Regions from separate parts of the Pseudomonas sp. O230 genome, predicted to be linked through region 2. Evidence: predicted binding sites of a transcription regulator. Region 2 holds the regulator's gene; the other holds the start of a gene.

Region 1 (3,411 bases), on a different contig from region 2:
ATCGCACGGTGGGCGCGCAGCATGATGGTGCCGCCAGGGGTTTCGTAGCAACCACGGGACTTCATGCCCACGTAACGGTTCTCGACGATGTCGAGACGGCCGATACCGTGTTCGCCGCCAATGCGGTTGAGGGTCGCCAGTACGGTGGCCGGCGTCATTTCAACGCCGTCCAGTGCAACGATGTCGCCGTTGCGGTAAGTCAGTTCCAGGTACTGCGCCTTGTCTGGAGCCTTCTCCGGGGAGACAGTCCACTTCCACATGTCCTCTTCGTGCTCGGTCCAGGTGTCTTCCAGCACGCCGCCTTCATAGGAGATGTGCAGCAGGTTGGCATCCATCGAATACGGGGATTTTTTCTTGCCGTGACGCTCAATCGGGATGTTGTGCTTTTCAGCGTAATCCATCAGCTTTTCACGGGAGAGCAGGTCCCATTCGCGCCACGGAGCGATTACTTTCACACCTGGCTTCAAGGCGTACGCACCCAGTTCGAAACGAACCTGGTCGTTGCCCTTGCCGGTGGCGCCGTGGGAAATGGCGTCAGCGCCGGTTTCGTTGGCGATTTCGATCAGGCGTTTGGCGATCAACGGACGAGCGATGGAAGTACCCAACAGGTACTCGCCTTCGTAAACGGTGTTGGCGCGGAACATCGGGAATACGAAGTCACGCACGAATTCTTCGCGCAGATCGTCGATGTAGATTTCTTTTACGCCCATGGCCTGAGCCTTGGCGCGGGCCGGCTCGACCTCTTCGCCCTGACCCAGGTCAGCGGTGAAGGTCACCACTTCACAGTTATAAGTATCCTGCAGCCACTTGAGGATCACCGAAGTGTCCAGGCCGCCGGAATACGCCAGAACGACCTTGTTTACGTCCGCCATGCCATCACTCCACGGGGTTCTACGGAAAGCCGTCAAGTCTACCGGTCATGCAGAATAATTTACAGAGGCGCGACAGCTTATGACGACGAAGCGACAGATTATGTCGAACGGGCGACGATGACAGCCGGTTCAGGACGTCTTCGCCGCGCTCGCCGCTGCTGTTGCCTGAGGCGCCGGGTGCTCGGTGGGGGCGACCCGTGCGAGCTGCACATTGACCCGACGGTTCTTCGCCCGATTGGCAGAGTTGGTGTTGGGCGCCAAGGGATAGCGCTCGCCGTGAAAACGTACAGTGATCTGCGATTCCTGAAACCCGTTGGCCTTGAAGAATTCCATGACCGCCAGAGCCCGTCGCCGCGACAAGTCACGATTGGTCAGGCGATTGCCACTGTTGTCGGAGTGGCCGTCGAGTTCGATGTGATTGACCGTCGGATCGGCCTTCATGAACTCCAGCATCACCTGCAACTGAGCCTTGGCTTGCGCATCGAGATCCAGACCGTCGCCGGGAAAGCCGATCTGCGTTTGTTTGACCTGTTCGAAATTCTTCGGCAGCAGCTTCGCCACACAGCCCTGATAATCGTTAAACGCCTTGCTGAACTTGACCGGCAACAACCGCACTTCCGACACCCGGCCATCACCCGAATAGTGTCGGACAACCGGGCTTCGCCCATCCATCAGGCCACTGATCAGGCGCCCGGCCTGAACTTGCGAACTGTTAAACAGCACATTGCCGCTGCCGATCTGCACGGAGCCGAGGTTGATGTCGCCACGCCCCGGCTGCCAGGGTGCTGCGGCCGCCAACAGGGTCGCCGAGCCGCCGCCGACCATCGAGTTATAGGCTTTCAGACGAAACGTCGCCTGCTCGCCGGCGCGGCGAACGAACTCACCGGAACCGAAATCGGTGATCGGTTGAGTCAGGCGGCACTCGAACTTGTCCCCTTCGACCGTCCACTCGATGCTCTCCAGACGGGTCTGGAAAGTGAGCGCCATTGCGGGAAGGCTGGCAAACACACTGAGCAAGGCTAAATAACGCTGGCGCACGGGAGGCTCCACTGGCTTCTACAACAAAAAGACCGACACACACATGTTTACGGCATACCTGTTGGATATCGGAAGCTTCCTGCAAAACTTGATAGCGAGTGCCTGAGAGAGTCTTTTCCGGTAGCATTCCCCTCAGTTTGACCCGCCTGGAATCCCCTCATGTCCGACCGCCTGACCCTGCTGCGTCCCGACGACTGGCATATTCATCTTCGCGATGGTGCCGTGTTGACCAATACCGTTGCGGATGTCGCGCGCACCTTTGGTCGCGCCATCATCATGCCCAACCTGGTACCTCCGGTGCGCAACGCCGCTGAAGCCGACGGCTATCGCCAGCGGATTCTCGCTGCACGTCCGGCCGGCAGCCGTTTCGAACCGTTGATGGTGCTTTACCTCACCGACCGTACCCAGCCCGAAGAAATTCGTGAAGCCAAGGCCAGCGGTTTCGTGCACGCCGCCAAACTGTACCCGGCCGGCGCGACCACCAACTCGGACTCTGGCGTCACCAGTATCGACAAGATCTTCCCGGCGATCGAGGCTATGGCCGAAGTCGGGATGCCCTTGCTGATTCACGGTGAAGTCACCCGTGGCGATGTCGACGTGTTCGACCGCGAAAAAATCTTCATCGATGAGCACATGCGTCGATTGGTCGAGCGTTTCCCGACGCTCAAAGTGGTGTTCGAACACATCACCACCGCTGACGCCGTGCAGTTCGTCAACGCGGCCCCGGCCAACGTCGGCGCAACCATCACCGCGCATCACTTGCTGTACAACCGCAACCACATGCTGGTGGGCGGGATTCGGCCGCACTTCTATTGCTTGCCGATACTCAAGCGCAATACCCACCAGGAAGCCCTGCTCGACGCCGCCACCAGCGGCAGCGAAAAGTTCTTCCTCGGCACCGACTCGGCGCCTCACGCCCAGCATGCCAAAGAAGCCGCGTGCGGCTGTGCCGGTTGCTACACCGCTTATGCGGCGATCGAGATGTACGCCGAAGCGTTCGAACAACGTAACGCGCTGGACAAGCTCGAAGCCTTCGCCAGCCTCAACGGCCCGCGCTTCTATGGCCTGCCGGTAAACACCGATCGCATTACTCTGGTCCGCGATGAGTGGACCGCCCCAACCAGCCTGCCATTTGGCGAGCTGACCGTTATCCCGCTGCGCGCCGGTGAAAAACTGCGCTGGCGCCTGCTGGAGGAACACGCGTGAGTGAAGACCATTTCGACGACGAACAGGACGGTCAAGGCGGCGGAGGTGGTCCACGCCACCCGATGGCAGCTCGCTTCCGTGGATACCTGCCAGTCGTTGTCGACGTTGAAACCGGTGGTTTCAACTCTGCCACTGACGCCTTGCTGGAAATAGCCGCCACCACCATCGCCATGGATGAGAAGGGTTTTGTATACCCTGATCACACCTACTTCTTCCGCGTCGAGCCTTTTGAAGGCGCCAACATCGAAGCGGCGGCGCTGGAGTTCACCGGGATCAAACTCGATCACCCGCTGCG
Region 2 (3,411 bases):
CATCCCGTACAGGTGATCGCGGTGACCGGCGGCAAAGGTGGCGTCGGGAAGACTAACGTGTCAGTGAACTTGTCCCTGGCTCTAGCTGAGCTCGGCCGGCGCGTCATGCTGTTGGACGCCGATCTGGGGCTGGCGAACGTCGACGTCCTGCTGGGACTGACACCCAAACGTACCCTGGCTGACGTCATCGAAGGCCGCTGTGAACTGCGCGACGTGCTGTTGCAGGGGCCCGGCGGCATTCGCATCGTCCCTGCGGCGTCCGGCACTCAGAGCATGGTGCACCTGAGCCCGGCTCAGCACGCCGGCCTGATCCAGGCTTTCAGTGATATCGGCGACAACCTCGACGTGCTGGTGATCGACACCGCTGCGGGTATTGGTGACTCGGTAGTCAGTTTTGTTCGCGCCGCGCAAGAAGTCTTGCTGGTGGTGTGCGACGAGCCGACCTCGATCACCGACGCCTACGCCCTGATCAAACTGCTCAACCGCGACTACGGCATGAATCGCTTCCGCGTCCTGGCCAACATGGCGCAGAGCCCGCAGGAAGGGCGCAACCTGTTCGCCAAGTTGACCAAGGTCACGGACCGCTTCCTTGACGTCGCCTTACAATACGTCGGTGCGGTGCCGTACGACGAAAGCGTGCGCAAGGCTGTGCAGAAGCAGCGCGCGGTCTATGAAGCCTTCCCGCGATCCAAGTGCTCCCTGGCGTTCAAGGCCATCGCACAAAAGGTCGATACCTGGCCGCTGCCCGCCAACCCGCGTGGGCACCTGGAGTTTTTCGTCGAGCGCCTCGTGCAACAAACGGCAGGACCCGTGCTATGACAGCCAGCGGTTACAACCTCTACAAGAAGTCGGCACGTGACGCGCAGTACGAGCTGATCGAGCGTTACGCGCCACTGGTCAAACGCATTGCCTACCACTTGCTGGCACGACTGCCGGCCAGTGTCCAGGTCGAAGACCTGATTCAGGCCGGGATGATCGGCCTGCTAGAAGTATCGACCAAATATGACGCCAGCAAAGGCGCGAGTTTCGAGACGTACGCGGGCATTCGAATCCGCGGCGCCATGCTTGATGAAGTGCGCAAAGGGGACTGGGCGCCACGTTCGGTCCACCGCAATACCCGCATGGTCAGCGACGCAATTCGCTCGATTGAAGCTAAAACCGGCCGTGACGCTAAAGATCACGAAGTTGCGGCCGAACTCCAATTGAGTCTCGACGATTACTACGGGATTTTGAACGACACCCTGGGCAGTCGCTTGTTCAGTTTCGACGATCTGTTGCAGGACGGCGAACATGAAGGGCTGCATGAGGATGGCGCGAGTGCTCATCTCGAGCCGTCACGCGATCTGGAAGATGAACGCTTCCAGGCAGCGCTGGCGGACGCGATTGCCAATTTGCCGGAGCGTGAGCGACTGGTGTTGGCGCTGTACTACGACGAAGAGTTGAATCTCAAGGAAATCGGTGAGGTCCTGGGGGTCAGCGAATCTCGGGTCAGCCAGTTACACAGCCAGTGCGCGGCCCGTTTGCGGGGGCGTTTGGGGGAGTGGCGAGCGCGCTGAAGGCAGTGTGGGGACACTGCGAACGTGGCTGGTGTGGTGTTGAACTGCGCCGGTCGCGATCTGTTGTGCTCCAGACAGTCATTGAGTGCTTTGCCGGATTGATTGAAATGGCGCGTCCAGGTGCTGGGTGCGTTTAAGACTGCTTGGAGGTCGAATTGGACAAGAACATGAAAATCCTCATCGTTGATGACTTCTCAACGATGCGGCGGATCATAAAAAACCTGTTGCGTGACCTTGGGTTCACCAACACGGTCGAGGCCGACGATGGCGTTACTGCCATTCCGGTTCTCAACAGCGGAAGCATCGACTTTCTGGTAACGGACTGGAACATGCCGGGCATGACCGGTATCGATCTGCTGCGCCATGTGCGCGCCGATGAAAAGCTCAAGCACCTGCCGGTGCTGATGGTGACCGCTGAAGCCAAGCGCGAGCAGATCATCGAAGCGGCCCAGGCCGGCGTAAACGGCTATGTGGTCAAACCCTTCACGGCCCAGGCGTTGAAAGACAAAATCGAGAAGATTTTCGAACGCATCGGTTGAGAAACTGCGCCACGGGGGAGCTATGGACCACAAAGAATCTTCACAGGGCGATTTTGAATCGACCCTGAAAAAACACGCGGTCGAACTGGTCGAAAGCCTTGAAAAAGGCAGGTTCGGCGACGCTGTGCAACTGATCCATGAGCTCAACCAGACCCGTGACCGCGGCCTGTATCAGGAAGTGGGCAAGCTCACCCGCGAGCTGCACAGCGCGATCGTCAATTTCCAGATTGACCCGCACATGCCGCAAGCCGAGGAAGTGTCCCAGATCACAGATGCCACCGAGCGTCTGGGTTACGTTGTCAAGCTGACAGAGGCCGCAGCCAACCGCACCATGGATCTGGTCGAAAACTCCACGCCGCTGGTCAACAGCCTGAGCGATGAAGCCCAGGCGCTGAGCACGGACTGGGGGCGGTTCATGCGTCGCGAAGTCGGGGCTGAGGAGTTTCGTGAACTGGCACGGCGTGTCGACGGTTTCCTGACACGCAGCAGCGCGGACAACCGCGCGGTGTCGAGCAACCTCAACGACATTCTGCTCGCTCAGGATTACCAGGACCTCACCGGTCAAGTGATCAAGCGTGTGACCCAGTTGGTCACCGAAGTTGAAAGCAACCTGCTCAAGCTCGTGCTTATGGCCAGTCAGGTGGACCGCTTTGCGGGCATCGAACATGACCGTGAAGCGATGCTTGCAGAAAAAGATCCGCAAAAACATCTCTCTCAGGGTGAAGGTCCGCAGATTCATGCCGATAAAAGAGAAGACGTTGTGTCCGGTCAGGACGATGTGGACGACTTGCTATCCAGCCTAGGGTTTTAGAATTTTAGGCATTTTAGGTTTTTAGACCTGTAGGAGCACACCCTTAATGAGCTTCGGCGCCGATGAAGAGATCCTTCAGGATTTCCTGGTTGAGGCCGGCGAGATTCTAGAGCAACTGTCCGAACAGCTGGTCGAGCTTGAAAGCCGACCGGATGATGCGGATTTGCTCAATGCAATTTTTCGCGGTTTTCACACTGTAAAAGGGGGCGCCGGCTTCCTCCAGCTCAACGAGCTGGTGGAGTGCTGTCACATCGCCGAGAACGTGTTCGACATCCTGCGCAAGGGTGAACGTCGCGTCGACTCGGAATTGATGGACGTGGTTCTCGAAGCGCTGGACGCGGTGAACAGCATGTTTACCGAAGTCCGCGAGCGCAGCCCGATAACGGCTGCCACGCCTGAATTGCTGGCGGCCCTGGCCCGTCTGGCCGAGCCGCAAACCGCCGATCAAGCCGCACCTGTAGCTGAAGTGGTGGAAGAACCGGCTGCCGAAGCCGAATCAGGCGAC

The links. Region 2 encodes FliA, which starts transcription of late flagellar genes. Its sites were predicted from a motif close to CTAAAGTTTNNNNNNNNNNNGCCGNTAA; they were not measured.
Region 1: ACI77H_RS10140 (flagellar protein MotY) is a predicted target of FliA. The motif match lies at 1,976-2,003, and genes of this name have one in related genera.

The regions. Positions count from the first base shown of each region.
Region 1 is NZ_JBJGXN010000004.1:267,988-271,398, reverse strand. It holds gene ACI77H_RS10145 (argininosuccinate synthase) at 1-872, opposite strand, end outside; gene ACI77H_RS10140 (flagellar protein MotY) at 1,002-1,910, opposite strand; gene pyrC (dihydroorotase) at 2,070-3,116, shown strand; gene rnt (ribonuclease T) at 3,113-3,411, shown strand, end outside.
Region 2 is NZ_JBJGXN010000002.1:570,290-573,700, reverse strand. It holds gene fleN (flagellar synthesis regulator FleN) at 1-819, shown strand, start outside; gene fliA (RNA polymerase sigma factor FliA) at 816-1,556, shown strand; gene ACI77H_RS05965 (chemotaxis response regulator CheY) at 1,724-2,095, shown strand; gene ACI77H_RS05960 (protein phosphatase CheZ) at 2,118-2,906, shown strand; gene ACI77H_RS05955 (chemotaxis protein CheA) at 2,953-3,411, shown strand, end outside.